Regions from separate parts of the Streptomyces sp. NPDC111520 genome, predicted to be linked through region 2. Evidence: riboswitches for the same ligand, from Rfam matches in the RefSeq annotation. Region 2 holds a riboswitch; each other region holds the start of a gene.
The links. A riboswitch is a leader RNA that binds a small molecule or an ion and turns the genes downstream of it on or off. The one in region 2 is predicted to bind cobalamin.
Positions count from the first base shown of each region.

Region 1: another riboswitch for cobalamin. It lies ahead of nicT (Nickel transporter NicT); the one in region 2 lies ahead of ACZ7MY_RS32290 (ribonucleoside-diphosphate reductase subunit alpha).
Region 3: another riboswitch for cobalamin. It lies ahead of ACZ7MY_RS28960 (cobalamin biosynthesis protein); the one in region 2 lies ahead of ACZ7MY_RS32290 (ribonucleoside-diphosphate reductase subunit alpha).

Region 1 covers NZ_JBVKBW010000004.1:578,057-587,873, reverse strand. Annotated here, with positions in the region: gene ACZ7MY_RS12170 (non-ribosomal peptide synthase/polyketide synthase) at 1-4,727, shown strand, start outside; gene ACZ7MY_RS12165 (thioesterase II family protein) at 4,788-5,573, opposite strand; cobalamin riboswitch at 5,956-6,157, shown strand; gene nicT (Nickel transporter NicT) at 6,186-7,283, shown strand; gene ACZ7MY_RS12155 (cupin domain-containing protein) at 7,519-8,028, opposite strand; gene ACZ7MY_RS12150 (TetR/AcrR family transcriptional regulator) at 8,367-9,029, shown strand; gene ACZ7MY_RS12145 (hypothetical protein) at 9,456-9,817, shown strand, end outside.
Region 2 covers NZ_JBVKBW010000017.1:534-10,350, reverse strand. Annotated here, with positions in the region: gene ACZ7MY_RS32320 (HD-GYP domain-containing protein) at 1-1,010, shown strand, start outside; gene ACZ7MY_RS32315 (tetratricopeptide repeat protein) at 1,243-2,214, shown strand; gene def (peptide deformylase) at 2,288-2,908, shown strand; gene ACZ7MY_RS32305 (DUF6247 family protein) at 3,035-3,391, shown strand; gene ACZ7MY_RS32300 (hypothetical protein) at 3,529-4,317, shown strand; gene ACZ7MY_RS32295 (ribonucleotide-diphosphate reductase subunit beta) at 4,380-5,390, opposite strand; gene ACZ7MY_RS32290 (ribonucleoside-diphosphate reductase subunit alpha) at 5,390-7,759, opposite strand; cobalamin riboswitch at 7,890-8,049, opposite strand; gene ACZ7MY_RS32285 (GlxA family transcriptional regulator) at 8,296-9,270, shown strand; partial or broken gene ACZ7MY_RS32280 (sodium:solute symporter family transporter) at 9,328-9,817, opposite strand, start outside.
Region 3 covers NZ_JBVKBW010000013.1:160,136-169,952, reverse strand. Annotated here, with positions in the region: partial or broken gene ACZ7MY_RS28980 (class II aldolase/adducin family protein) at 1-245, opposite strand, end outside; gene ACZ7MY_RS28975 (NAD(P)/FAD-dependent oxidoreductase) at 364-1,755, shown strand; gene ACZ7MY_RS28970 (inorganic phosphate transporter) at 2,115-3,329, shown strand; gene ACZ7MY_RS28965 (hypothetical protein) at 3,367-3,606, shown strand; cobalamin riboswitch at 3,762-3,887, shown strand; gene ACZ7MY_RS28960 (cobalamin biosynthesis protein) at 3,942-4,934, shown strand; gene ACZ7MY_RS28955 (cobyric acid synthase) at 4,931-6,442, shown strand; gene ACZ7MY_RS28950 (putative cobaltochelatase) at 6,522-8,540, shown strand; gene cobO (cob(I)yrinic acid a,c-diamide adenosyltransferase) at 8,540-9,136, shown strand; gene ACZ7MY_RS28940 (cobyrinic acid a,c-diamide synthase CobB) at 9,130-9,817, shown strand, end outside.

The sequences.
Region 1 (9,817 bases), on a different contig from region 2:
GGCCCGCGCTGACCGCAGAACGATTCGTCGCCAACCCCTACGGCACACCCGGCGAGCGGATGTACCGCACCGGCGACCTCGCCCGCTGGAACACCGACGGGCAGCTCGAATACCTCGGCCGCACCGACCACCAGGTCAAGATCCGCGGCTTCCGCATCGAACTCGGCGAAGTCGAGGCCGCCTTGGCCGCCTACCCGGCCGTCGCCCAGGCCGCAGTCATCGTCCGCGAGGACCAGCCAGGCGACAAGCGCCTCGTCGGCTACGTCGTCGCGGACGCCGAGACGGACGGCGCCGAACTGCGCGCCCACGTCGCCGGACTGCTGCCCGACTACATGGTGCCCGCGGCCGTGGTCGTCCTCGACGCGCTCCCGCTCACCGCGAACCGCAAACTGGACCGGAAGGCACTCCCGGCTCCCGACTTCGGTGCCGGTTCCTCCGGCCGGGCTCCGGCGAACGTCCGGGAGGAGATCCTGTGCGCTGTCTTCGCCGACGTGCTCAACCTGCCCCGGGTCGGGGTCGACGACAACTTCTTCGAGCTCGGCGGGCACTCCCTCCTCGCGGTGACGCTGGTGGAGCGGGCGCGCGAGCGGGGCATCGCCGTGGACGTCCGCTCGCTGTTCGTCAGCCCGACGGTGGCGGCACTGGCCGCGGCCGTCGAACGGACGAGCGGACAGGTGGCCGTCCCGCCGAACGGCATACCCGACGGCGCCACAGCGATCGCGCCGGGGATGGTGACGCTGATCGACCTCGCCGGTGAGGAGATCGACCGGATCGTCGCCGCCGTTCCCGGAGGGGCGGCCAACATCGCCGACATCTACCCGCTGGCCCCGCTGCAGGAGGGCATCTTCTTCCACTCCCTGATGGAGAGCGACAACAACAGCGACCCCTACGTCCTGCCGATCGCGCTGCGCTTCGATTCCCGGGTACGGGTGGACGCGTTCCTCGCCGCGGTGCAGCGCGTGGTCGACCGGCACGACATCCTGCGCACCTCCTTCGTCTGGGAGGGTCTGCGCGAGCCGGTCCAGGTGGTGGCGCGCCGGGCGACACTCCCCGTGCGGGAGGTGGACCTCGCCGCAGAGCCCGGCCATGGCGGCGCGGACCCGGCGGAACGGCTCCTCGCGGCCTGCCCGCCGAGCATGGACCTCTCCCAGGGCCCGTTGCTGCGCGCCCATGTGGCCCGGCGGCCGGGCGGGGACCACTGGACGGTGGTCCTCCAGGTCCATCACCTGATCCAGGACCACACCGCGCTGGACGTGGTCATGGGTGAGGTGGCCGCGTTCCTCGACGGGCGGCAGGACACCCTGCCCGATCCGCTGCCGTTCCGGGAGTTCGTCGGGCAGGCCAGGCTGGGCGCGTCCACCCGGGAGCACGAGGCGTTCTTCGCGGCGCTGCTCGGCGACGTGAGCGAGCCCACCGCTCCGTACGGCCTGCTCGACGTGTTCGGGGACGGCCGTGACGTGACCGAGGCGCGCACGCCCCTGGACGCGGGCCTCGCGGTGCGCCTGCGGGAGCAGGCGCGGAGCCTGGGTATCAGCCCGGCGACGCTGTTCCACGTCGCCTGGGCGCGCGTCGTGTCGGCCACGTCCGGCCGTGACGACGTGGTGTTCGGCACAGTGCTGTTCGGCCGGATGAACGCCGGAACGGGCTCGGACCGGGTGCCGGGACTGTTCATGAACACCCTTCCCGTCCGGATGGACGCGAGTGCCGGGGGCGTGCTGGAGGCGGTGCAAGGGATGCAGCGGCAGCTCGCGGAGCTGCTGGTGCACGAGCACGCCCCGCTGGCGGTGGCGCAGCAGGCCAGCAAGGTGCCTGCCCAGACGCCGTTGTTCACTTCGCTGTTCAACTACCGCCACAGCGAGGCTGCCGCCGCCGGCTCCGGGCTTGACGGTGTCGCTCTGCTCCAAGCGCGCGAGCGCACCAACTTCCCCGTCGCCGTCAGCATCGACGACACCGGTGAGGGCTTCGTCGTGAAGGCCCAGGCCGTGTCCCTGATCGACCCGGGCGCCCTTGCCTCGATGGTGACCACGGCGGCGGAAGCCATCGTGTCGGCACTGGAGACGGCACCGTCGACCGCGCTCGCCCAGGTCGGGGTGCTGGAAACCGGCGAGCGGGAGCGGATCCTGACCGAGTGGAACGACACCGCGCGTGCCGTTCCTCCGGCGACGCTCCCCGAGCTGTTCCAGGCCCAGGCGGCCCGCACCCCGGACGCGGCCGCGGTGGTGTTCGAGGACACCGCGCTGTCCTATGCGGAGCTGAACGCGGCGGCCAACCGGCTGGCCAGGTTGCTGGCGGCGCATGGTGCGGGCCCGGAGCAGCGGGTAGCGGTCATGATGGACCGCTCCGCGGATCTTGCCGTCACGCTGCTCGCCGTCCTCAAGTCCGGCGCCGCGTATGTGCCGATCGACCCGGAGTACCCGGCGGAGCGCGTGGCCTACGTGCTGGGCGACGCCTCACCGGCGCTGGTGGTGACCACCCGCCAGTTCGAGGGCGCACTGCCGGAGGGCGTGGCGCGGGTGGTGCTGGACAACCCCGCGACCGATCTGGAGTCGCAGGTCGACACCGACCCCGACCAGATGCCGCTGCCGCCCCACCCCGCCTACGTCATCTACACCTCAGGCTCCACCGGACGCCCCAAGGGCGTCACCGTCCCGCACGCAGGTGTGGTCAACCGACTCACCTGGATGCAGCACACCTACCGGCTCACCCCCAACGACAGGGTCGTGCAGAAGACCCCCTTCGGCTTCGACGTATCCGTCTGGGAGTTCTTCTGGCCCCTCCTGGAAGGCGCCACCCTCGTCGTGGCCCGCCCCGGCGGCCACCGCGACCCCGACTACCTCGCCGACCTCATCCGGCGCCAGCATGTCACCATCGCCCACTTCGTCCCGTCGATGCTCCAGGTCTTCGCCGCCGAACCCACGGCCCGCGAGTGCACATCTCTGCGCGCCGTGGTCTGCAGCGGCGAGGCGCTGTCAGCCTCGTTGCGCGACCAGTTCCACGCCGTGCTGCCGATCCCGCTGCACAACCTCTACGGCCCGACCGAAGCGTCCATCGACGTCACCGCCCACACCTGCGAACCCCACACCAACAGCGTCGTACCGATCGGACGCCCGGTCTGGAACACCCAGACCTACGTCCTGGACGCCGCACTCCAGCCCGTACCCCCCGGCGTCGCCGGCGAGCTCTACCTCGCGGGCGTCCAGCTGGCCCGGGGCTATCTCGACCGGCCCGGCCTGACGGCCGAACGCTTCGTCGCCAACCCCCACAGCCAGCACGGCGCACGCATGTACCGCACCGGCGACCTCGCCCGCTGGAACACCGACGGACAGCTCGAGTACCTCGGCCGCACCGACCACCAGGTCAAGATCCGCGGCTTCCGCATCGAACTCGGCGAAATAGAAACCGCACTCCTCACCCACCCCGCCGTCGCCCACGCCACCGTCATCGTCCGCGAGGACCAACCCGGCGACCGACGCCTCACCGCCTACATCGTGCCGGCAGGCGGTACGGACGGAGACGTGGACACCGCGGAAGTCCGCGCCGGCCTGTCAGCCGTGTTGCCGGACTACATGGTCCCCTCCGCGATCGTCGTCCTGGACGCGCTGCCGTTGACCGTGAACGGCAAACTCGACCGCGCGGCGCTGCCGGCCCCGGACCACACCACCGGACACACGAGCCGGCAGCCGCGCACCGCCGAAGAACACCTGCTCCGCGAGATGTTCGCCGACGTCCTCGGTGTTCCCGTGGCCGGGGTGGATGACAACTTCTTCGAACTCGGCGGGCACTCGCTCCTCGCCGTGCGGCTGCTGGGCGAGATCCGCAACACCACCGGCGCGCACCTCTCACTGGTGAGCGTGTTCCAGAACCCGACCGTGGCGGGCCTGGCATCGCTGCTCGGCGCCAGCAGCGGCACCGGCACCGGCACCGGCACCGAGGAGGACCTCTTCCAGCCGGTGGTCGCGCTCCGCGGGTACGGGGACCGGCCGCCATTGTTCTGCCTGCCGCCCGCCAGCGGTTTCGGCCTGCCCTACATCGGCCTGGTGCGTCACCTGGACGCCGGCCGACCCGTGTACGGACTGCAGGCTCCGGGCGTCAGCAACACGCGGACGCCCCCGTCCGACCTCGACGCGCTGGTCACCTGGTACGTCGACCACATCACGGGCGTCCAGCCGAGCGGCCCCTACCACCTGCTCGGCTGGTCCATGGGCGGCAACCTCGCGCACGCCGTCGCGGTACGGCTCCAGCAGGCCGGGCAGGAGGTGGCCCTGCTGGCCATGATGGACGCCTACCCGCCGGACACCGACGCCGTCCATGGAGAGGCCGACGACCACACCGTCCTGGTCCAGCTCCTGCACGCCCTGGGGCTCACGGTGGACACCGCGGGACAACCGCTCACCGTGCCCGGGGCACTGGAGATCATCAAGGAGGAGATGGCCGACCTGCGGGAGCTGACCGAGGACCACGTCCGAGGGGTCGTGCGGAACACCCGGGACAACTGGCGGATGGTCCGGCGCGCCACGCCGGGACACTTCACCGGAGACGTCCTCCACTTCCCCGCGACCGGTACCGGGTACCCGCAGGAGGAAGTCATCCGGCGGTGGGCGCCCTACGTCGACGGGAGCCTGCACATCCATCCTGTCGCCGCCTCGCACAACGACATGACCAGGCCCGGGCCCCTGCTTCAGGTGGGGGCCGTACTGGCCGCCGTCCTGACGGGGCGTTCGAAGTGACATCCGGGGCCCACGCGCGGGATCGCGCGTGGGCCCCACGCTCCACCGGGACAGCAGGAATCAGTTCGCTGTCCGGAGCCGTGCGAGGAGGTCCCTCACGAGGCTGTCGGCTTCTTCCACGAGGTAGAAATGGCCGCCTTCGAAGGACCGGAAATCGAAACTCGCCCTCGTGATCGCCGACCACGCCATGACGGATTCGTGATCGAGGTCCTTCTCACCGTTCCCGTAGTACGCGACAACGGGAACGTCGAGACGGGAGTCCTCGTCGGGAACGCGGGCGTCGTAGCGTTCCAGCAGGCGGTAGTCCGCGCGGATCGCGGGCAGCACGAGCTCGACCAACGCGGGGTCGCGGAACACCTCGGCCTGTGTGCCGCCCATCTCGGACAGGTCCGCGATCAGCTCCTCGTCGCCCGCGTCCGCCAGCCCCGGCCTCCTCCGCTCCTTCCCCGGGCCGCCGCGTCCCGACACGAACAGTGCGGTCACGGTCCGCCCGTGTTCCTCCCTCAGGCGAGTGGCGAGCTCATAGGCGACGGACGCCCCCATGCTGTGTCCGAAGAAGGCGACAGGGACGTCGAAAAGTTCACGGGACGCGCCGGCGAGGTCCGCGACCAGCTCGTCCATCGTCTCGGCCGGAGCGTCCAGGAAGCGGCTCTCGCGCGCCGGGTACTGGGCGGCGAGCAGTTCCACGCCTTCGGGTACGAGACCCTTCCACGGACGGAAGAAGTTGGCGGTTCCTCCCGCGTGCGGGAAGCACACGAGTCGCAGCGTGGGGGCCGGAGCGGGCCTGATGGTCCGGAACCAGCGACTGGTCGCCGTAGGGGAGGTGCCGGCATTCTGTGGGTTCACGTGGATCCGTCCGATGGGGATCGCGGCGTCAGCGCCGCCTCGCCTTGTTGCGCCATCCGTCCGTGGACTTCGCCGGCCCGGTGACCCCGGGGATGCCAAGAGCGCCCGAATCGTGTGCGCGGCGCCAAAGGGCGGGGGGAGACGGACCCGGCGACGTACCTGCTCCGGAGCGTGCGGCTTGTCGGCCTGAGTTTATCGTCGGCCGTCGGCAGCGGCACACCGAGCACCACCGCCGGACGGGTCCGTCCGCCTGCGGCGGGGAGCCGCCGGCACGGGCGGGCCGCCGGTCGGGCACGGGGTGCACGGGCGACGCCTCCGCAGGCCCGGATGTGATCTTCAACCCCTCCGGTCCCGGAGCCTTGCAGGCCTCCCACCAGGGAATCTAGGGTGGTTGCGCCGCGGTGCTCGGGAAGACCGGTGACAGCTGACACAAGCTCACTCCGGAGCGGCCCTCGCCACTGTGATCGGGTAGTTCCCGCCTCTTCCGCCATCGGCGGTGCCACTGGCCTCACCAAGGCCGGGAAGGCAGAGGCGGGCGCGCTTCGCCCGTAAGCCAGGAGACCGGCCGCGGCATCTCACGAAGTGATCCACGAGGTGCTGGAGCGTGACCGCATGACCCTGCCCACATCCGACCTGCCCGGGGCCTTCCGCTGGCGGCGCGAGGACACCGTCCGCACCGTCGGCCTGATGGCGGTGATCGTGGCTCTGCACGTCGTCGCCTTCGGGATCCTCTTCCTCCTCGTGGTGCCGAACCACTACGAGGTCGGCTCCAAGGCCTTCGGTCTCGGCCTCGGCATCACCGCGTACACGCTGGGGATGCGGCACGCCTTCGACGCCGACCACATCGCCGCCATCGACAACACCACGCGCAAGCTCATGGCGGACGGCAAGCGGCCCGTCTCGGTGGGCTTCTGGTTCGCCCTCGGGCACTCGAGCGTCGTCGTGGCGCTGGCGGCCCTCGTCGCCGGGGGCACGCAGCTCGCCGGCACCCTCGCCGACGAGGACTCCGGCACCCACCAGACGCTCGGGCTGGTCGGCACCACCGTCTCGGGAACCTTCCTCTACGCCATCGCCGCGCTCAACCTCGTCGCGCTGCTGGGCATCCTCCGGGTCTTCAGGAGCATGCGCCGGGGGTCCTTCGACGAGTCCGCACTCGAGGCGCACCTGGACTCGCGCGGCTTCATGAACAGGATCCTGGGCCGGCTGACGAAGGCGATCACGCGCCCGGGCCAGATGTACCCCCTGGGCTTCCTGTTCGGGCTGGGCTTCGACACGGCCACCGAGGTGGCGCTCATGGTCATGGCCGGCAGCGGGGCCGCGGCGGGACTGCCGTGGTACGCGATCCTCTGCCTGCCGCTGCTGTTCGCCGCCGGCATGAGCCTGTTCGACACGCTCGACGGGACCTTCATGAACTTCGCCTACCAGTGGGCGTTCTCCAACCCGGTCCGCAAGGTCTACTACAACCTCACGATCACCGGTCTGTCGATCGCGGTCGCCTTCCTCATCGGCACCATCGAGCTCATCGGTGTCCTGCACGACAAGCTCGACATGACGGACGGCTTCACGGGCTGGGTGGCGGGACTCGACCTCGACAACGTCGGCTACGTGATCGTCGGCCTGTTCGTGGCCGTGTGGGCCGTCGCGATCGCCTACTGGCGCCTCGCCAGGGTGGAGGATCGCTGGGCGGCGCGAACGGCGAGCGGCGGCTGACGCCTTCCGGGACGGAGGCGCACCCGACGCGCAGCCGGCACCGGGCGCATCGCCCACGATCCCTCCGAACGGTCCTCCCACGTCCGGCCCTCAAGGGATGGGTGCCGGTCATCGGTCCGTGGTGCGGCCTGCCCTACCTGCACGCAGAGCCGCAGCGACGGGGGCAGGGCCCTTGGGGCCTGACGGGCAACTGAGCGCCCGCAAGGCCCCAAGGTGTGAGCGTCAGGGGGCCGGTTCAGCTTTCCGGCATCACGGGTGAGTCGATGTCCAGATCGGCGAGCGATTCCCCGTAATCGGCGAATCGCTGGGCGTCCCACAAGGGGGCGGGCACACCGGGTACGGGCTCGTCGCCCCTCATGAAGAGGGCCTCGGGGCCGCCGGGGGTGAACAGGAAGAGCATCTTGGCGTGACGGGTGCTCTTGTTCAGGAAACGGTGGCGGATGCCGGGCGGGACGTACAGGAAGTCCCCCGATCGGGCGATGATCTTCTCGTCGCCGTTGAGGAACTCGAGTTCGCCGTCGAGCAGGTAGAAGGCTTCACTGTTGCGGTTGTGGACATGCGCCACCGGCCCCGCGCCGGGCGGTATGTCCGCCTCGACGAAGCCCAGGTGTCCGTCTGTGTTGTCGGTGTGGACCTTGACCGAGTAGACGTTGTCCGACACCCACTTGGTGATGCCTTCGCCGGCGGGCACGTGGATGGCTCCACGTTTCGTCCAGCGAGGGTCGTCGGTGTCCATCTGCAGCATGGGAAGACTCATCCAGGACTCCTCACAGTAGAAGCAGGCGCGGTCGACCCGGCGCCTGACAGCTGTCAGATTACCCGGCCCTGACAGCTGTCAGACAGGCAGCCCCTGCTGCAGCGCGCTTCCCGGACCTCCCAGGTCAGGCCACTGCGCGACCGTCGGACCTCTGTCGGCTTTCAGCGACGTGCGGCGGTAATGTTCGATGGGGCGCCGCCTCCCGAGGCCGCTCGAGCCCCGAAGTCCGTCAGGGTGGTGGCGCACCGCGGCGCAGGTGGCGTGACTTCCGGCCACCAGCTGGGATTCGGCCGCTCGGCCGATGAGACGTCAGAAGGATGGGTGAGGTGTCAGTGCCGGCAAACGGCGCGATGGACGACACGCGGGACGACCGCCGCCGGGCGAGATCGCCGCAGGTCGACCTCAGCGATGCCGAGATCCTCCAGCGTGGACTCGAGGCCTTCGCCGAACTGGGCTATTCGGGCGCGTCCGTGCGGGAACTGGCCAAGCGCCTCGGGGTCAACCACAACTTCATCAACGACCGCTTCGGTTCGAAGGAGAAATTCTGGCGCGCGGCGGTCGACCATGCCCTCAGGGCTCCCGTCCAACGGCTCAGCTCCATCCTCGACGGTGACCTGGACGACGTCGACAAGTTCAAGTGCGTCGTGCGGACCTTCCACGCCCTGGCGGCGAACATGCCCCATGCGAACCGCATAATCTCCGACGAATCCATTCTCGAGACCGACCGCCTGAACTATCTGTACAGCGAGTACACCGGCCGCTTCGTGGAGAAGCTCGAACCGCTGGCGCAGCGGCTCATCGCCTCGGGCCGGATGCCGGCCATGAGCATGGACGTCCTGTTCAGCGCGCTCACGGGGCCCGCAGTCGTCATGACCCAGAGGCAACTCGTACGCCGCATGAACGAGGAGGGGGAACCTCAGGCGGAGGAGTGGCGGCAGAAGACGGAATCCTTGAGCGAGGTGGTGATCCGAGGGCTGCTCGGCTCATAGGTCCCTGCTTCCGGCCTCAGGCCGCGAGGGCGGGACAGCCGGTTCACCAGGGCTCGGGGATGGTGGTGCAGGCGAGGGCACCACCGCACCAGCGGCGTCGATATCGCGACCTGCATCGGCGGCGGGGGCGGGCAATTCTTCGCCGGTGGAACCCGGCGCGAACGGCGAGCAGCGGCTGACGCCTTCCGGGACGTCCGGAGGCACACCCGACGAGCAACTGCCTCCGGTCCGGCGCGCTGCGCCTGGAGAACCACGATGCCGTGGCGCGCGGATGAACGCCGGGAGCCGCCCGGGCGACCGCCGGGCGGTGTTGTCTCGCGGGCGTCACGGTTGGGCAACACCGCGTCGCCGGGACCCGCGACCCGGGCATGCGGAGCCGCACCATGGGTGTGTTCGGGCGGGATGACGAGGGGAAACGCGGGGGCAATGGAATTCACGGTCGAGCGGACGCTGAGACGGCGCGGCAGACGGTTCTTCGTCGGGGGGATCATCGTGACGGCGGTCGCCCTGCTGTGGCTGGCCGACCTGAAGACGAACGGCAGGACGACGGCCGGCAGCGACAGCGCGATGGCCGCGTGGTTCGTCCTGTTCCTGTCGGTGGTGTCGGTCCTCCGGGGGTGGCGCGACCTGCGCAAGGCGAAACGGCCCTTCCAGTTGCGGGTCGACGGGTTCGGCATCACGCTGCACGACGCCGAGCTGGCCTGGGAGCAGATCGACACCGTCTCTCTCCGGCAGGTCCCCAACTCCGCGGAGAACGTCGACGAGCTCCCCGCGTCGCCCAAGTCGCT
Region 2 (9,817 bases):
CGGAGCCCGAGGGCCGGGAGGCCGCCCCCGTCGCCTTCGCCGGCGCCCTGGCCTACGCGCTGCTCGCGGCCGAGGCGGTGGCGGTCGTCGTGGCGGTCTCCGCCGCCGCGGTGGTCGCCGGGCAACTGCGGGGCGCGACCCGCGACGCGGCGGCACGCCGGGTGCTGACCGTGGCGTTCGCGGCCGCGACCGCGCAGCCGCTGTACGGCGGCAGCGGCGGCCATCCGGGGTACGCCGTCCTGCTGCTGGCCAGCACGATCCTCTGCGACGCCGTGCTGGCCGCCGTGCTGGGCGCCGCCCGCGCCGGACATCCCTTCGCCTCCGTCCTGCGCGACGAGTTGGCCGTGCTGCCGGGCGTCGGCTCGGCCGTGTGCGCCGGCGGGGTCGTGCTGGCGCAGGCCGAGCAGGCCGCCGGGTTGTGGGCGCTGCCCGTGTGCGGGGTGCCGCTGCTGCTGACCCAGACGGCCTTCCGGCGGCACGCGGCGATCCGGGCCACCCACCGGGAGACCATCGCCTCGCTGGCCCGGGCCACCGAGGTCGCCGGCTACACCCCGGCCGGGCACGCCCGCCGGGTCAGCGCCCTCAGCCACGCCATGGGACGCGAACTCGGCCTGGGCGGCAAGGCGCTGGCGGCCCTGGAGCACGCCGCGCTGATGCACGACATCGGCCAGCTCTCCCTCGTCGACCCCGTGCCCGGCGGCGCCACCTCGTCCCTCGATCAGGTGGAACGCCGCCGCATCGCGCTGCTCGGGGCGGAGGTCGTACGCCGGACGGGTGCCCCCGAGGAAGTCGCGCGGATCGTGGAGGGCCAGGCCGATCCGTACCGGGAGCAGCCGCTCGCCGGACGCATCGTGCGTACGGCCAACGCCTACGAGGACCTGGCCGGAGGCGGTACGGCCGTGGGCCGGGGGCTGCAGGCGCTGGAGCGGTTACGCCTCGATACCGCGCACGAATACGACCCTCGCGTGGTTGAGGCGCTGACCAGGGTCGTTGCCCGGGCAGGGCAGTGAACCCACCGGTAATGAGCGGGCGCACCAAGGGGCATGGTTGGATGCCCGCAGAGGCGCAGAGCGCTCAAGAGGCGCACCATGGCGCCGATGCTGCCAAACCGACGAGCCCGGCCGTGTGTGACAGGCCCTGCCGATGGCAAGGAGGACTGATGAGCACCGCTGAGCACGGGACGTGGGGGAACGGACGGGGCACCGTGGAGCACCAGCGAACGCGAACGGCAGGCGGGACACCTTGAGGATCTTCGGCAGGGCACGGCATCGGCCGTCCGCCACCTGGCGGCAGGCGACCGACCGGGCGTTCACGCTGATCAGCGACGGGCGGTACGAGGACGCCGGTGCGCTGCTCATCCGTGCGGCCGACCTGGAGCCCTGGCGTTCGGAGTCCTGGTACAACCTCGCTCTGCTGCACAAGTTCCGGCACGACTGGGAGCAGGCCCGCACCACCGGCCTGCGGGCCGTCGCCCTGCTGGACCGCGCCCCCGGCGCCCCCGACTGGTGGAACGTCGGCATCGCCGCCACCGCACTCCAGGACTGGCCGCTGGCCCGCCGCGCCTGGCAGGCCTACGGGCTGCGGCCCGACGCCGCCGGGACCGGCCCCGTCGAGATGGCGCTGGGCAGCTCCGCGGTGCGGCTCTCCCCGGAGGGCGAGGCGGAGGTGGTGTGGGGCCGCCGGATCGACCCGGCCCGCATCGAGGTGCTGAGCATCCCGCTGCCGTCCTCCGGCCGCCGCTGGGGCGAGGTCGTGCTGCACGACGGCGTCCCGCACGGCGAGCGGCGCACCGCCGACGGCGCCACGTACCCCGTCTTCGACGAGATCGAGCTGTGGGCGCCCTCGCCCGTGCCGACCTGGCTCGTCCTGCTGGAGGCGGCGACCGAGTCGGACCGCGACGCCCTGGAGCAGCTCGCCGCCGACGCCGGCTACGCCGCGGAGGACTGGTCGTCCTCCGTACGTCTGCTGTGCCGCACCTGCTCCGAGAGCCGGATGCCGACCGACGACGGCTCCGACGGCTCACGCGACCCGCACGACCAGGGCGAACCCGGCCACCCCGGCCACCTCAGCCACCGCACCCCCGGCGCCCTGTGGGCACCCGAGCGCGAGTGCGGCATCGCGGCCCCCGTCGGGCTGGTGCGGGGCCTGCTGGACAGCTGGGTCGCCGACAGCCCGGACACCCGTGACTGGCGCGATCTCGAAGAGGTCTGCTGACCCCTCCGCGGGCACGTACCCTTGATGGGCCATTGAGCTTTGGTGAAGGCCCCAGGAAGGCGTACGACGGACCATGTCCCAGCAGGAGACCGAGCAGACCGCATTCACCGACGACGTGACGGACGCGGAGGAGCGCGAGGCCGCCCACCGCGAGCGCGGCACGGCCCGCCCCGTCACGGTCGTCGGCAACCCGGTGCTGCACCACCCGTGCACGACGGTCACGTCCTTCGACGACGAGCTGGCCGCACTGATCGACGACATGTTCGCCAGCCAGCACGCCGCCGAGGGCGTCGGCCTCGCCGCCAACCAGATCGGCGTGCCCCTGCGGGTCTTCGTGTACGACTGCCCGGACGACGACGGCGTCCGCCACGTCGGCCACGTGGTCAACCCCGTCGTCGACGACCTCCCCGCCGAGCGCCGCGTCCTCGACGACGGCAACGAAGGCTGCCTGTCCGTGCCGGGCGCGTACGCCGAACTGCCGCGCCCCGACTACGCGGTCTGCCGCGGCCAGGACCTGCACGGCAACGACATCGTCGTCGAGGGCACGGGCTTCTTCGCCCGCTGCCTGCAGCACGAGACCGACCACCTCAACGGCTACCTCTACATCGACCGGCTCTCCAAGCGCGACCGCAAGGACGCGCTGAAGCAGATGGCGGAGTCGACCCCGAAGTACGAGACGGTCCCGAACGACTGATCGGCCGCGGCGGCACCGCGGACCGGCCTCGCCCGGCGCGCGGTGCCCGAACCCGTGTGGGACCGGCGTCGTGGCACGAGGCAAGTGGCTGGGCTGAGCTGCGGTACCCCGGAGGAGGACCGCATCATGACCACCCAGCCCGAGCACCACGGGGCAGAACTCATCGCACGGCCGGTGAGGACGTCCGACGCACTCCGCACGGCACTTGCGCAGGTGGCCCCGCACCGCCTCGCGGAGATGGAGCGGCAGAAGAACGAGGCGATCGCCCTCTCCGTCGACCCGGGCTCGATCGAGCCGCTGCGCGGACTCCTCACTGCGTGGGCCGTCCACGTCGAGATCGCCCGTGACCTCGACACTGCGGGACGCCTGCGCTCGGCGGAGCACGCGGCCCGGACGCTTGACCGGGACGATCCGGCGTGGACGGCGGCCATGGCCGAGATTCGGGCGATCTTCAACCAGGCCCGCACGGCGGTGGGTCAGTGAGCTGGTCCTGGGAGTACGAGCCCAGCGAGGAGTACGTGGTCGGCGGGGCGAACCCGGCTCCCGGACGACTGATCGACGCCTGCCGTTAATCTGTGTGTTCCCGGCGTGATCACGTCGGGGACGAACAGGGGAGGGACATGCGACACAGAGCGCTGACGGCCGCCGCGGCGGGCGCTGCGGCGATGGTCGTCCTGACGGCGCCGGCCGCGCACGCGGAGGGGCGGGGGGACATCCGCGTCATCAAGACGGTGGTGGACCACGGCACCAATGTGATCGTCGGGACGAAGAAGGCCATCGAGTTCCCGATCGTCATGACGATCAGGGACAACTCGGGGGTCAAGAAGGTCTCGAGGGTGGGTGCCATCAACGTGAAGAACGGGTGGGGCCCCGGCGACACCTTCGACACCCGCTGCGTGAAGAAGAGCGCCACCACGTCGGTGTGCACGGGTACGTTGACGATCTACCCGGAGTGGATCCGTCCGTCGGTGGTGGGTGATCCGGACTGGAACGCCAACCAGGTCGCGGGCGTCTGGCGGGTCGACGCCACCGTGCACGCGAACGACGGCGACTACTGGATCAGCGACAACATCGCCCGGTTCAAGGTGAAGCGCGCCTCGGTGCTCACCACCGACGCCGGGCCCGAGCCGGTCGTCAAGGGGCGCACCCTGACCGTCAAGGGCAAGCTCACGCGGGCGAGCTGGCAGAGCCTGAAGTACTGGGGCTACGCCGGGCAGCCCGTCAAGCTGCAGTTCAAGAAGGCGGGTTCCACGAAGTGGAGCACCGTCAAGACGGCCACCACGAGCAGCACCGGTGGCCTGAGCACCAAGGTGACCGCCACCGCGGCGGGCAGTTGGCGCTGGTTCTTCCCGGGCACGACCACGACGGCCCAGGTGACCTCGGCCGCCGACGCGGTCGCCCTGAAGTGACCGCGGGTGGGGCCCGGCCGATGCGGCCGGGCCCCACCCCCCGCGGTGCGGGGACGCGCGGATCAGAAGTCGTCGTCGAAGGAGACCGTGCCCTCGACCGCCACCTGGTACGCGGAGGCGCGGCGCTCGAAGAAGTTGGTCAGCTCCTGGACGTTCTGCAGCTCCATGAAGGAGAACGGGTTCTCCGAGCCGTAGCGGGCCGGCAGGCCGAGGCGGACCAGGCGCTGGTCGGCGACGCACTGCAGGTACTCGCGCATGGAGTCGGTGTTCATGCCGGGCAGGCCGTCGCCGCACAGGTCGCGGGCGAACTGGAGCTCGGCCTCGACGGCCTCCTCCAGCATCGCGGTGACCTGCTTGACCATCTCCTCGTCGAAGAGGTCGGGCTCCTCCGCGCGGACGGTGTCGACGACGTGGAACGCGAAGTCCATGTGCATCGACTCGTCGCGGAACACCCAGTTGGTCCCGGTGGCGAGCCCGTGCAGCAGGCCGCGCGAGCGGAACCAGTACACGTACGCGAAGGCGCCGTAGAAGAACAGGCCCTCGATGCAGGCCGCGAAGCAGATCAGGTTGAGCAGGAAGCGGCGGCGGTCCGCCTTGCTCTCCAGGCGGTCGATGGACTCCACCGAGTCCATCCAGCGGAAGCAGAACTGCGCCTTCTCGCGGATGGAGGGGATGTTCTCCACGGCCGCGAACGCGGCCGTGCGCTCCTCGGGATCGGGCAGGTAGGTGTCGAGCAGCGTCAGGTAGAACTGGACGTGCACGGCCTCCTCGAAGAGCTGCCGCGACAGGTACAGCCGCGCCTCGGGGGAGTTGATGTGCTTGTAGAGCGTCAGCACGAGGTTGTTGGCCACGATCGAGTCGCCGGTGGCGAAGAAGGCGACCAGCCGGCCGATCATGTGCTGCTCGCCGGCGGACAGCTTGGCGAGGTCGGCGACGTCGGAGTGGAGGTCGACCTCCTCCACGGTCCAGGTGTTCTTGATGGCGTCGCGGTAGCGCTCGTAGAAGTCCGGGTAGCGCATCGGACGCAGGGTCAGTTCGAAGCCCGGGTCGAGCAGGTTCTTGGTGGAGCTCATCACTGGCAGGCCTCGCAGGACTCGGGGTTCTCAAGGGAGCAGGCGATCGCGTCGGCGTCGGGCGTCGTCGCCTGCACGGGGATGGGGGCGGCCGCGCGGGCGGACTGGGCGATGCGCGTGGCCGGGCGGGAGCGCAGGTAGTACGTCGTCTTCAGGCCCTGCTTCCAGGCGTACGCGTACATCGAGCTGAGCTTGCCGATGGTGGGCGAGGCCATGAAGAGGTTGAGCGACTGGCTCTGGTCGAGGTACGGCGTACGGGCCGCGGCCATGTCGATCAGGGCGCGCTGCGGCAGCTCCCAGGCGGTGCGGTACAGCTCGCGGACGTCCGCGGGGATCCAGGTGAAGCCCTCGACGGAGCCGTTGGACTCGCGCAGCGCGTCGCGGGTCTGCGCGTCCCAGACGCCGAGCTTCTTCAGGTCGGCCACCAGGTAGGAGTTGACCTGGAGGAACTCACCGCTGAGCGTCTCGCGCTTGAAGAGGTTGGAGACCTGCGGCTCGATGCACTCGTACACGCCGGCGATCGAGGCGATCGTGGCGGTCGGGGCGATGGCCAGCAGCAGCGAGTTGCGCATGCCGGTGGCGGCGACGCGGGCGCGCAGCGCCTCCCAGCGCTCCGGCCAGTTCTCCGCGGTGTCGTAGTGGTCCGGGTGCAGCACCCCGCGGGCGGCGCGGGTCTGCGACCAGGCCGGGTGCGGGCCGTGGCGCTCGGCCAGGTCGCAGGAGGCCTCGTAGGCGGCGAGCATGATGCGCTCGGCGATCCTGGTGGAGAGCACCTTGGCCTCGGCGGAGTCGAAGGGCAGCCGCAGCTTGAAGAAGACGTCCTGCAGGCCCATCGCGCCCAGGCCCACCGGGCGCCAGCGCTCGTTGGAGGCGGCGGCCTCGCGGGTCGGGTAGAAGTTGATGTCCACGACGCGGTCGAGGAAGGTCACGGCGGTGCGGACGGTGGCGTCCAGCCGCTCCCAGTCGATCGAGCCGTCCTCACCCACGAACGCACCGAGGTTGACCGAACCGAGGTTGCAGACCGCGGTCTCGCCGTCGTTCGTGACCTCCAGGATCTCCGTGCAGAGGTTGGAGGAGTGGATGACGCGGCCGGGCTCGGCGGTCTGGTTGGCGGTGCGGTTGGAGGCGTCCTTGAAGGTCATCCAGCCGTTGCCGGTCTGCGCGAGGGTGCGCATCATGCGGCCGTACAGCTCCCGCGCCGGGAGGGTCTTGCGGGCCAGGCCCGCGGCCTCGGCCTTGCGGTAGGCGGCGTCGAACTCCTCGCCCCACAGGTCGGCCAGCTCGGGCACGTCGGCGGGGGAGAACAGCGACCAGGTGCCGTCGGTGTCGACACGGCGCATGAACTCGTCCGGGATCCAGTGCGCCAGGTTCAGGTTGTGGGTGCGGCGCGCCTCCTCGCCGGTGTTGTCGCGCAGTTCCAGGAACTCCTCGATGTCCGCGTGCCAGGTCTCCAGGTAGACGCAGGCCGCGCCCTTGCGGCGGCCGCCCTGGTTCACGGCGGCGACGGAGGCGTCGAGGGTGCGCAGGAACGGGACGATGCCGTTGGAGTGCCCGTTGGTGCCGCGGATCAGCGAGCCGCGGGAGCGGATGCGGGAGTAGGACAGACCGATGCCGCCGGCGTGCTTGGACAGCCGGGCCACCTGGTGGTAGCGGTCGTAGATGGAGTCCAGCTCGTCCAGCGGGGAGTCCAGCAGGTAGCAGGAGGACATCTGCGGGTGCCGGGTGCCGGAGTTGAAGAGCGTGGGGGAGCTGGGCAGGTAGTCCAGCCGGCTCATCAGTCCGTAGAGCGCCGCGACCTCGTCCACCGAGCGGCTGGTGCCGTCCTCGGCCAGGCCGCAGGCGACGCGGAGCATGAAGTGCTGCGGGGTCTCGACGACCTGGCGGGAGATCGGGTGGCGCAGAAGGTAGCGGCTGTGCAGGGTGCGCAGGCCGAAGTAGCCGAAGCGGTCGTCGGCGCCGTCGGCGAGCGCGGTGTCGACCAGGGCGTCCAGCCGGCCGGCGTGCTCGGCGACGAAGGCGGCGGTGCCGTCGGCGATCAGGCCTTCGCGGTGGCCCACGGCGATGGACGCGGAGAAGGAGACCGCGCCCTCGCCCGCCGCCTCGTCGGCGATGGCGAGGGTGAGCAGACGGGCGGCGAGCCGCGAGTACTGCGGGTCCTCCGCGATCAGTCCGGCGGCGGCCTCGGTGGCCAGCGCCCGCAGTTCCGCCTCGTCCGCGGCGGCACTGCGGCCGCGCAGCGCGGCGGCGGCGACCCGGCCGGGGTCGGTGTCGGGGAGGTCTGCGGTCAGTTCCGTCAGGGTGCGCAGCAGTTCGGCCCCGGTTGAGGCAGGGTCCGATGCGGTGGCGGGTGCGGCGGGCGCGATGGTCACGTGTGCTCTCTCCCTCGTACGGCGGCGACGCGGAGGAGCGACGGGGCGCACGCGGGGCAGGCCAGGGCATGCCGCGGCGCGTCCGCCGGCCCAACCCGCGAGGCCCGGACACTTCACCGTCCGGACGGCGCGCCGGACGGTGCCGTCGGCAGGTACTCGGACTCGCGGGTATGCCCTGGGGCGCCCGCACACCGTTGCGGGGCAGTCCCGGATTCCCACCGGCTTCCCCTGCGGCGACAGCGGAGTTGAGCATACATCTAGTGGCGCCCGCTGGTGACACCACCAGATGTTGTGTCGACGCGGTTACAGAGCGACGAGTTCACCGGTGCCAGTCGTGGCCGTCGCGGGAGTCGTGGACGTGTCCGGTCAGGGCCGCGAGGGCCAGGGCCAGGAAGAAGACCAGTGCGGTGACCGTGGCGAGGAAGGTTTCCATGCCCTCGACTCTCCTCCTCGCGCGGCCCTGCCGGGAGTGGCAGGACTGACGTGCTACCGCGAAATCCTGCCACGCCCTACGGCCGGTCTGCCATCCTGGAGGCATGCTGCAGAACGTGGCCGTGGTCCTGCTCGACGGAGTCCATCCCTTCGAACTCGGGGTCGTCTGCGAGGTGTTCGGAATCGACCGGTCGGACGACGGTCTGCCGGCCTACGACTTCGCCGTGGCCTCCGCGGAGAGCCCGACGCTGACGACGCCCGCCGGGTTCACCGTCGGCACCCGGCACGGACTGGAACGGCTGGAGGAGGCCGACCTGGTCGCGGTGCCGGCCGGCGACTCCTATGTGGACCGGGAGTACCCGCCGGAGCTGCTGGACGCGCTGAACCGTGCCGTCGGACGCGGGGCGCGGGTGCTCAGCGTCTGCTCGGGGGTCTTCGCGTTGGCCGCCGCCGGCCTGCTGGACGGCCGCCGCTGCGCCGTCCACTGGAAGCACGCGGAGGAACTGGCGCGGCGCTACCCCCGGGTGCGGGTAGAGCCCGACGTGCTCTACGTGGACGAGGACCCGGTGATCACCTCGGCCGGCACCGCCGCCGGGATCGACGCCTGCCTGCACCTGGTGCGCAAGGAGCAGGGCAGCGACGTGGCCAACGCCATCGCCCGGCGCATGGTGGTGCCGCCGCACCGGGAGGGCGGCCAGGCCCAGTACGTCGACCGACCGCTGCCGCGCACCCGCTGCGACACCGTGGGCGAGGTCCTGGCGTGGATGGAACGGCACCTGGACCGCGAGGTCACCGTCGACGAACTGGCCGCCCGGGCGCACATGTCGCCACGCACCTTCGCCCGCCGCTTCCAGCAGGAGACCGGTACGACGCCCTACCGCTGGCTGCTGGGCCAGCGCGTCCTGCTGGCCAGGGAGTTGCTGGAGGGCACCGACGAGACGGTGGACGCCGTCGCCGCGCGCGCCGGATTCGGCAACGCGGCCACCCTGCGCCACCACTTCGCCCGCTGGGTGGGCACCACCCCCCAGGCGTACCGGCGCACCTTCCGCTGCCCGGTGCCGGCCGCCCGTACCGCATGACGACGGGCCGCCACCCCGTCCCAGGGCGGCGGCCCGTGCTCGTGGCCGGTGCGGCGGTCAGTGACCGGCGCCCACCGGCAGGTCCTTCTGCACGCCCGGGTCGCCGGCGTCGGCCGTGAAGTCGGCCTGGCTGGTCTCGTCGACGCCCTCTGGGGCCTTGAGGGCCCGCAGGACGAAGGTGAGGACGACGGTCACCACGACGTTGAGCACGAAGGCGGTCAGGCCGATGTAGCCGATCTGGCCGATGACCGGGATGGTGTCGGAGGAGCCGCCGAAGTGCTTCTGGGCCGGGCTGGCCACGCCGTACGCCACCCAGGTGCCGTAGACCATGCCGACCGCCCAGCCCGCCAGCAGCGCCCAGCGGTGGAACCAGCGGGTGAACAGGCCGCCGACCAGGGCGGGGAAGGTCTGCAGGATCCAGATGCCGCCCAGCAGCTGGAAGTTGATCGCGACCGTCTTGTCCATGGTGAGGACGAAGACCAGGGCGCCGACCTTGACCAGCAGCGAGACCACCTTGGAGACCTGGGTCTCCTGCGCCGGGGTGGCG
Region 3 (9,817 bases), on a different contig from region 2:
ATCGCCAGCTCGCTGGTCGGGCGCAGCGCGCCGAGCACCTGCTTGCCGTCCAGGCCGACCCCGACCGTGTCCTCCGGGCCGAGGCGGTGGTAGGGCACCCCGCTGGGGGTGACGAGCACGAGGTCGTCGCCCACCCGCACCGAGACGTTGCCGGACGTGCCGACCACGAGGCCGTCGTCGACGGAGCGGCGGGCCGTGTCCACCAGCTCCGTCCAGGCCCGCGCCACCGTGTTCCGCACCGACATCCGTGCCACCTCCGAGCGCTGATCCTGACAGGTTGGCCGTTGCCGCCCGCTCTCGGGGCACAGTAACGTCCCGGCACACCCTTACGGACCGATCACGCATACGAATTGCAGGGGCACCATGACCACCGTCAACGGCGGCATCTCCTTCTGGTACGCGAAGTCAGGGCTCCCGGTGCCGCGTGAGCCGCTGCCCGGGGACACCACGGCCGACGTGTGCATCGTCGGGGGCGGCTACACGGGGCTGTGGACCGCCTACTACCTGAAGAAGGCCGTGCCCTTCCTGCGGATCGTCGTCCTGGAGCAGCGCTTCTGCGGCTACGGCGCCTCGGGGCGCAACGGCGGCTGGCTGTACAACGGCATCGCCGGCCGCGACCGCTACGCCGCGCTCCACGGCCGTGAGGCCGCCGTGGCGTTGCAGCGCGCGATGAACGGGACCGTGGACGAGGTGATCCGGGTCGCCGCCGAGGAGGGCATCGACGCGGACGTCCACAAGGGCGGGGTGCTGGAGGTCGCCCACTCCCCCGCGCAGTTGGCCCGGCTCAGGGCGTTCCACGAGACCGAGGTCGCGTTCGGCGAGAAGGACCGCGTGCTGCTGGGTGCGGCCGAGTCCGCCGCGCGGATCCGGGTCGCCGGGACAGCCGGCGGCACGTGGACGCCGCACGGGGCGCGCGTCCACCCCGTGAAGCTGGTGCAGGGGCTGGCCCGGACGGTGGAGGCGCTCGGTGTCGTCGTCCACGAGTCGACCCCGGTGACCGAGATCCGGCCGAAGCACGCGGTCACGCCGTTCGGGACCGTGCGCGCCCCCTACGTGCTGCGCTGCACGGAGGGCTTCACCGCCTCCATCAAGGGCCAGAAGCGGGCGTGGCTGCCGATGAACTCGTCGATGATCGTGACGGAGCCACTGCCCGCGGAGGTCTGGGACACCATCGGCTGGGAGGGCCGGGAGGCGCTCGGCGACATGGCGCACGCGTACATGTACGCGCAGCGCACCGCCGACGACCGGATCGCCATCGGCGGCCGGGGGGTGCCGTACCGCTTCGGTTCGCGCACGGACAACGACGGCCGCACACAGGCGGCGACGGTGGAGGCGCTGCGCGAGATCCTGGTGCGCTTCTTCCCGGCGACGGGACGGGTGGCGGTCGACCACGCCTGGTCCGGGGTGCTCGGCGTACCGCGCGACTGGTGTGCGACCGTCGAGCTGGACCGCTCGACGGGCCTCGGCTGGGCGGGCGGCTACGTCGGCAGCGGCGTCGCGACGGCGAACCTCGCGGCGCGGACGCTACGGGACCTCGTCCAGCTGGACTCCGGCCAGGCGCACGGCACGGAGCTGACGGCCCTGCCCTGGGTGCACCACCGCGTGCGCCGCTGGGAGCCCGAGCCCTTCCGGTGGATCGGGGTGCACGGGCTGTACGCGGCCTACCGCGCCGCCGACCGCCGCGAGCAGGCCGGGCGCAGCGCGGAGACCGACCGGGTGGCGCGTATCGCGGACCGCATCTCGGGCCGCCACTAAGGGGATTCGGCCGGTGGGTGCGGCGCCGGTGGGTGCGGCGCTGGTGAGTGGTGCGCCGGTTCTTAGGCTGTCCCGCCGTCTCGCGCCCTGCGGGCGCTGTGCGCCCGAAGGGCGCGAGACGAACCCGCACCCACCCACCCACCCACCGCGTCAGATCCCTCGTGACCAGGATCTCTTCCGCCGCACCGGGAAGGCGCGGCCAAAAGGTCACAGAAGCATCGATTACCGGACGAAGCACGGTCCGCCCCACACCCCCCGCACCCACCGGCACCGCCACGCCGTTCCGCGTTCACCTTCCGTTCATCCAGACTCCGTACGGTCGCCACCGCCACTGTCCGATCGAACGAATGCCTGGGTCAATGGAACACATCACGCTCCTGATCGGAATCGTGATCATTACCGCACTCGTGTTCGACTTCACGAACGGTTTCCACGACACCGCCAATGCGATGGCGACCACCATCTCCACTGGCGCACTCAAGCCCAAGACGGCGGTGGCCATGTCCGCCGTGCTCAACCTCGTCGGCGCCTTCCTCTCCGTCGAGGTGGCGAAGACGATCTCCGGCGGCATCCTCGACGAGAGCACGGGCATCAAGCCCGAGGTCATCTTCGCGGGGCTCGTCGGCGCGATCGTCTGGAACCTGCTGACCTGGCTGGCGGGTCTCCCCTCCAGCTCCTCCCACGCCCTCTTCGGCGGCCTCATCGGCGCCTCCGTCGCCTCGGCCGGGTTCGGCTCGATCAACGGCGACGCGGTCGTCATGAAGGTCCTGATCCCGGCCGTCTGCGCCCCGGTGGTCGCCGGTGTCGCCGCGATGCTGGCGACCCGCCTGACCTACCGCATCGGCCGCAACGCCGACCCGGCCGCCACCGCCAAGGGCTACCGGGCCGGGCAGATCGCCTCGGCCGGTCTGGTCTCCCTCGCGCACGGCACCAACGACGCGCAGAAGACCATGGGTGTCATCACCCTCGCCCTGATCGCCGGCAACGTCGTCGCCCCCGACTCCGACCCGCCGCTGTGGGTCATCGTCTCGGCCGGCCTCGCCATCGCGCTCGGCACCTTCATCGGTGGGTGGCGGATCATCCGCACCATGGGCAAGGGCATCACCGACATCCAGCCGCCGCAGGGCTTCGCCGCCCAGACCGGCGCCGCCACCGTCATCCTGGCCTCCTCGCACCTCGGCTTCTCGCTCTCCACCACGCAGGTCTGCTCCGGCTCCGTCATGGGCGCCGGCGTCGGCCGCAAGGGCGGCGTCGTCCGCTGGAGCACCGCGGGACGGATGTTCGCCGCGTGGGGGCTCACCCTGCCGGCCGCGGGACTGGTCGCCGCCGGCGCCGCGCTCCTGGCCGACCAGGGCGACTGGGGCGTCACGGCGGTCGCCGTCCTGGCGCTGGCCGCCTGCACCACGATCTGGATCGCCTCCCGCCGCAAGCCCGTCGACCACACCAACGTCAACGCCGCCCACGACGACCAGGAGCCGGGCGTCATCACGACGGCCATCGCCGCCGTGATCCCGCCGCCCGCGGGCCTGACCGCGACCGCCGCCGACACCGACCCCGCCAAGGCCTCCGCCTGACGGCGGCGCCGCACCGGCCCCGGAAGGAACCAGCACCATGCACATCGACTGGGCTGCCCTCGGCTCCGTCTTCGGCGTCAGCCTCGCCGTGACCGTCGGACTCGTCGGCCTGTTCACCCTCGGCATCGTCGGCCTGTCCAAGCAGGGCACGGCCGGCGGCGAGACGGGCACCTCCACCACGGGCGGCTCCACCGCCCTCGCCCGCACCGGCGCCTACCTGTGCTTCGCGCTCTGCGCGGCGGCGGTGGCGTACGGGATCCACCTGATCGTCGCCTGACCCGCACGTCACCGCGCACCGCGGTGTGAAGTTGACCTCAGCTCCCGGCTTTCCGGCCGTGAGCTGGGGTTTCTTCTTTTCCACAGGCAGTGGCGGTGAGTTGACGGGCCGGAGCGGCCCGTGGTGGTATCGGAACCGCCAAACGGCGGCAGGAGAGGAAGTCCGGTGCGAATCCGGCGCGGTCCCGCCACTGTCACCGGGGAGCGGACCCCCGCCCATGGCCACGGCCCGAGGAAGGGCTGGAAGGCCGGGGGTCCCGCCGATCCGGGAGCCAGGAGACTCTCGTCGCCGGTCACGTCGAACCAGGGCGCGGACCCTGAGTGAGGACTCCTGCGATGCGCGGCTCCGGCCGTTCACCCGACACCGGCGCCGCGGCGCCGTGCGTGTTCGCCGCCGGTGCGGCCCTCGGCTGGCTCGCCGACCTCGGTTTCGCCGACCCGCGGCGCGGTCACCCCGTGGCGGTGTTCGGGAGTGCCGCCGCCCGCCTGGAACGCGCGTTGTGGCGCGACCACCGCGGCCGCGGCGCCCTCCACACCGTCCTGTGCGCGGGTGGCGCCGTGGCGGCCGCGGCGGGGCTGCAGCGTGCGGTGCGCCGTTCCGGCCCCGCGTCCGTCGCCCTGACGGCGGCGGCGACCTGGGCCGTGCTCGGCGGGACCTCCCTGGTCCGGGAGGCGCGTGCCATCGGCGCCGCCCTGTCCGCCGGCGACACGGAGGCGGCACGCGAGCGGCTGCCCCATCTGTGCGGCCGCGACCCTCAGGCGCTGGACGAGGCGCAGTTGGCGCGGGCGGTCGTGGAGTCCGTCGCGGAGAACACCTCGGACGCCGTCGTCGGCGCGCTGGTGTGGGGCGCGCTGGGCGGCGTGCCCGGGCTGGTGGGCTTCCGGGCGGTGAACACCCTCGACGCGATGGTGGGTCACAAGTCGCTGCGTCACCGGAGTTTCGGCTGGGCCGCGGCCCGGCTGGACGACGTGGCCGGCTACCCCGGCGCCCGGCTGACCGCCGCGCTCGCGGTGCTCGCCGGGCCCGACCCGCGGGGGGCGTGGCGTACCTGGCGCAGGGACGGCTCCCGGCACCCCAGCCCGAACGCGGGGCCCGTGGAGGCGTCGTTCGCGGGGGCGTTGGGCGTACGCCTCGGGGGGACGCTTGCCTATGGCGGGCGGGTGGAGCACCGGCCCGTGCTCGGGGCGGGGAACCGGCCGGTGGAGGCAGGGGACATCGAACGGGCGGCGCGCCTGTCGCGGCGGGTCGGCGCGCTGGCGCTGGCGGTCGCGGTGGGCGGACGCCTGGCGTGGGGCGCGGTCGCCCGGAGTCGGAGGAGGCACGCATGAGGGGCGGGGGCCTGCTGGTCGCGGGGACCACGTCGGACGCCGGCAAGAGCGTCGTCACGGCGGGGATCTGCCGGTGGCTGGCGCGGCAGGGCGTGTCCGTGGCGCCGTTCAAGGCGCAGAACATGTCGCTGAACTCGTACGTCACCCGTGAGGGCGCAGAGATCGGCCGGGCCCAGGCGATGCAGGCGCAGGCGGCCCGCGTGGAGCCCACGGCCCTGATGAACCCGGTGCTGCTCAAACCCGGCGGGGACCGGACGAGCCAGGTCGTCCTGCTGGGGCGCGCGGTGGGCGAGATGAGCGCGCGCGGCTACCACAACGGGAGCCGCGCGGAGCTGCTGCGGACCGTCACGGACTGCCTGGAGGAGCTGCGCGGCCGGTACGACGCGGTGATCTGCGAGGGCGCCGGCAGCCCGGCCGAGATCAACCTGCGGCGGGGCGACATCGTCAACATGGGCCTGGCGCGGGCCGCCCGGCTCCCGGTGGTCGTGGTCGGCGACATCGACCGGGGCGGGGTGTTCGCCTCGTTCTTCGGGACGACGGCGCTGCTCGCCCCCGAGGACCAGGAGCTGGTCTGCGGCTACCTGGTGAACAAGTTCCGCGGTGACCTGTCGCTGCTGGAGCCGGGGCTCGACATGCTGCGCGGGCTGACCGGGCGGCCCTTCTACGGGGTGCTGCCCTTCCGGCACGGCCTCGGCATCGACGAGGAGGACGGGCTGCGGATGTCGCTGCGCGGCACCGTCCGGGAGTCGGCCACGGCGCCGCCGCACGGCGAGGACGTCCTGCGGGTCGCCGTGGCGGCGGTCCCGCTGATGTCGAACTTCACCGACGTGGACGCGCTCGCCGCCGAGCCCGGTGTCGTCGTCCGCTTCGTCGACCGGCCGGAGGAGCTCGCCGACGCCGACCTCGTGGTGCTGCCCGGCACCCGCGGCACCGTCAAGGCCCTCCAGTGGCTGCGGCAGCGGGGCCTGGCCGACGCGGTCGTCCGCAGGGCCGCGGAGGGCCGTCCGGTGCTGGGCGTCTGCGGCGGCTTCCAGATGCTCGCCGAGACGATCGAGGACGACGTCGAGTCGCGGGCGGGCACGGTCCCCGGGCTCGGGCTGCTGCCGGTGCGGGTCCGCTTCGCCGTGCAGAAGACCCTGGCCCGCCCCGCCGGCAAGGCGTACGGCGAGCCGGTCGAGGGGTACGAGATCCACCACGGCGTCGCCGACGTCCGCGGCGGCGACGAGCCCTTCCTGGACGGCTGCCGCAGCGGCGCCGTCTGGGGCACCCACTGGCACGGCTCGCTGGAGAGCGACAGCTTCCGCCGTGCCTTCCTGCGGCGCGTCGCCCGGGCGGCGGGGCGGCGTTTCGTCCCCGCCCCCGACACCGCCTTCGGCGCGCTCCGCGAGGAGCAACTGGACCGGCTGGGCGATCTGGTCGAGGAGCACGCCGACACCGGCGCCCTGCTCCGCCTGATCGAGCAGGGGCCCCCTGCCGGCCTGCCCTTCGTGCCCCCGGGGGCACCGTGAACACCCCGTCGCGGCCCGTGCGCCGGGCCCTCCACTACGACCGCCGCAACCGCAACGACCGCTCGACCCAGGAGGACGCGTGAGCACCCCTTATCCCTTCACGGCGATCGTCGGGATGGCGGACCTGCGGCTGGCGCTGCTGCTGAACGCGGTCAGCCCGGCGGTGGGCGGTGTGCTGGTCCGCGGCGAGAAGGGCACCGCCAAGTCGACTGCCGTACGGGCGCTGTCGGCCCTGCTGCCGCCCGTGCACGTCGTGCCCGGCTGCCGCTTCGGCTGCGACCCGGCGGCTCCCGACCCGGCGTGCCCGGACGGGCCGCACGGACCGGACGCCGGCGCGGAGAGCCGCCCGGCGCGCATGGTGGAGCTGCCGGTCGGCGCGTCCGAGGACCGGCTCGTCGGCGCCCTCGACATCGAACGGGCCCTGGCGGAGGGCGTGAAGGCCTTCGAGCCGGGTCTGCTGGCGGACGCGCACCGCGGCGTGCTCTACGTGGACGAGGTCAACCTGCTCCACGACCACCTGGTGGACCTGCTGCTGGACGCGGCCGCCATGGGCGCTTCCTACGTCGAGCGGGAGGGCGTCTCGGTGCGCCACGCCGCGCGCTTCCTGCTCGTCGGCACGATGAACCCCGAGGAGGGCGAGCTGCGGCCGCAGTTGCTGGACCGCTTCGGCCTCACCGTGGAGGTCGCGGCCTCCCGGGACACCGACGAGCGGGTGTCGGTCGTCCGGCGGCGTCTGGCCTACGACGCGGACCCGGCGGGGTTCGCCGGCGCCTGGCAGGGCGAGGAGCGGGAGGTGCGGGAGCGGATCGCGGCGGCCCGCGCGCTGCTCCCGTCGGTGCGGCTCGGTGACGGGGCGCTCCGGCAGATCGCCGCGACCTGCGCGGCCTTCGAGGTGGACGGGATGCGCGCGGACATCGTCATGGCGCGCACGGCGACCGCGCTGGCGGCCTGGGCCGGACGTACCGAGGTGACCGACGCCGACGTGCGGCAGGCCGCGCTGCTCGCGTTGCCGCACCGGCGCCGCCGCAACCCCTTCGACGCACCGGGCCTGGACGAGGACAAGCTCGACGAGACCCTGGAGCGCAACCGGGGCGAGGACGACGACCCCGACCCCGATCCGGATCCGGGCCCGGACGGCGGCCCCGGCGGGGGCCGTCCGCCGCAGGGTGACGACGGCGCCCCGGACACCGGGCCCGACATCGCGCCGCCCAGGGAGCCGGCCGAGTCGCAGCCGCGGGCGGAGGGCGCGGACGCCGTTCCGGGCGGCGGGGAGCGCGCCGCGGTGCCCGCGGCGGAGCCGTTCAAGGCCCGTGCCCTGACCGTGCCCGGCCTCGGCGAGGGCGCCGCCGGCCGCCGTTCCCGGGCCCGTACCGCGCACGGCAGGACGACCGGCGCCCGGCGCCCCCGCGGCACCCTGTCCAAGCTGCACCTGGCCGCCACCGTGCAGGCGGCCGCCCCGCACCAGCGGGCGCGCGGGCGCGGCGGACCGGGCCTGGTGATCCGCCGGGACGACCTGCGCGAGGCGGTACGGGAGGGCCGCGAGGGCAACCTGGTGCTCTTCGTCGTCGACGCCTCCGGGTCGATGGCCGCCCGGCAGCGCATGAGCGCGGTCAAGGGCGCGGTGCTGTCGCTGCTGCTCGACGCCTACCAGCGGCGCGACAAGGTCGGCCTGATCACCTTCCGCGGCGCGACGGCGGAACTGGCGCTGCCGCCGACCTCGTCGGTCGACGCCGGCGCGGCGCGCCTGGAGAAGCTGCCCACCGGCGGCCGCACCCCGCTGGCCGCGGGGCTGCTGAAGGCGCACGACGTGCTGCGCGTGGAGCGGCTGCGGGACGCCTCGCGCCGCCCGCTGCTGGTCGTGGTCACCGACGGGCGGGCGACCGGCGGGCCCGAGCCGGTGCGCACGGCCGCGCGCGCGGCACGGCTGCTGGCGGCCGGGGGCACCGCCTCGGTGGTCGTCGACTGCGAGTCCGGCCCGGTGCGGCTGGGGCTCGCGGGCGAGCTGGCACGCGAACTGCACGGCACTGCCGTGACGTTGGACGAGCTGCGCGCGGACAGCGTCGCGGCACTGGTACGGGATGTACGGAGGGCCGCGTAATGCCACAGGGACAGCCGAGCGTCGTGCCGCAGGACGGCCTCACGACGCGTCAGCGCCGCAACCGGCCGCTGGTGATGGTGCACACCGGCACCGGCAAGGGGAAGTCCACCGCCGCCTTCGGGCTGGCGCTGCGGGCCTGGAACCAGGGCTGGCCGGTCGGGGTGTTCCAGTTCGTCAAGTCGGCGAAGTGGAAGGTCGGGGAGGAGCGGGCGCTGCGGGTGCTCGGTGCCTCCGGCGAGGGCGGCACCGTCGCCTGGCACAAGATGGGCGAGGGCTGGTCCTGGGTGCAGCGGGACATCTCCGAGAGCGAGGACGCGGCACGCGAGGGCTGGGAGCAGGTCAAGCGGGACCTCGCCGCCGAGACCTACCGGCTGTACGTGCTCGACGAGTTCGCCTACCCCCTGCACTGGGGGTGGATCGACACAGACGAGGTGGTCTCGGTGCTCCGCGACCGGCCCGGGACGCAGCACGTCGTCATCACCGGCCGCAACGCCCCGCAGCCGCTGCTGGACTTCGCGGACCTGGTCACCGAGATGGGCAAGGTCAAGCACCCGATGGACGCCGGCCAGAAGGGCCAGAAGGGCATCGAGTGGTAGCCAGACTCGTCGTCGCGGCCCCCGCCTCGGGGAGCGGCAAGACCGCCGTCGCCACGGGGCTGATGGCCGCCTTCGCGGAGGCGGGGCTCGCGGTGTCCCCGCACAAGGTGGGGCCCGACTACATCGACCCGGGCTACCACGCCCTGGCCACCGGCCGTCCGGGCCGCAACCTGGACGCGTACATGTGCGGCCCGGAGCGGATCGCGCCGCTGTTCCTGCACGGTGCGCGCGGCGCCGATCTCGCGGTCGTCGAGGGCGTGATGGGGCTCTTCGACGGGGCCTCGGGGATGGGCGAGCTGGCGTCCACCGCGCACGTGGCGAAGCTGCTGCGGGCGCCGGTGGTGCTGGTGGTGGACGCCTCGTCGCAGTCCCGTTCGGTGGCCGCGCTGGTGCACGGCTTCGCCTCCTGGGACCCGGAGGTCCGGGTCGCCGGCGTCATCCTCAACAAGGTCGGCTCCGACCGCCACGAGGAACTGCTGCGCGACGCCCTGGACGGCGCGGGCGTGCCCGTGCTGGGTGCGCTGCGACGTGACACGGCGGTCGGCACGCCCTCCCGGCACCTGGGTCTCGTCCCGGTCGCGGAGCGGCGCGCGGACGCCGTCGACGCGGTGCGGGCGCTGGCCGCCCGGGTGCGCGAGGGCTGCGACATGGACGCGCTGCTGGCCCTGGCCCGCAGCGCCC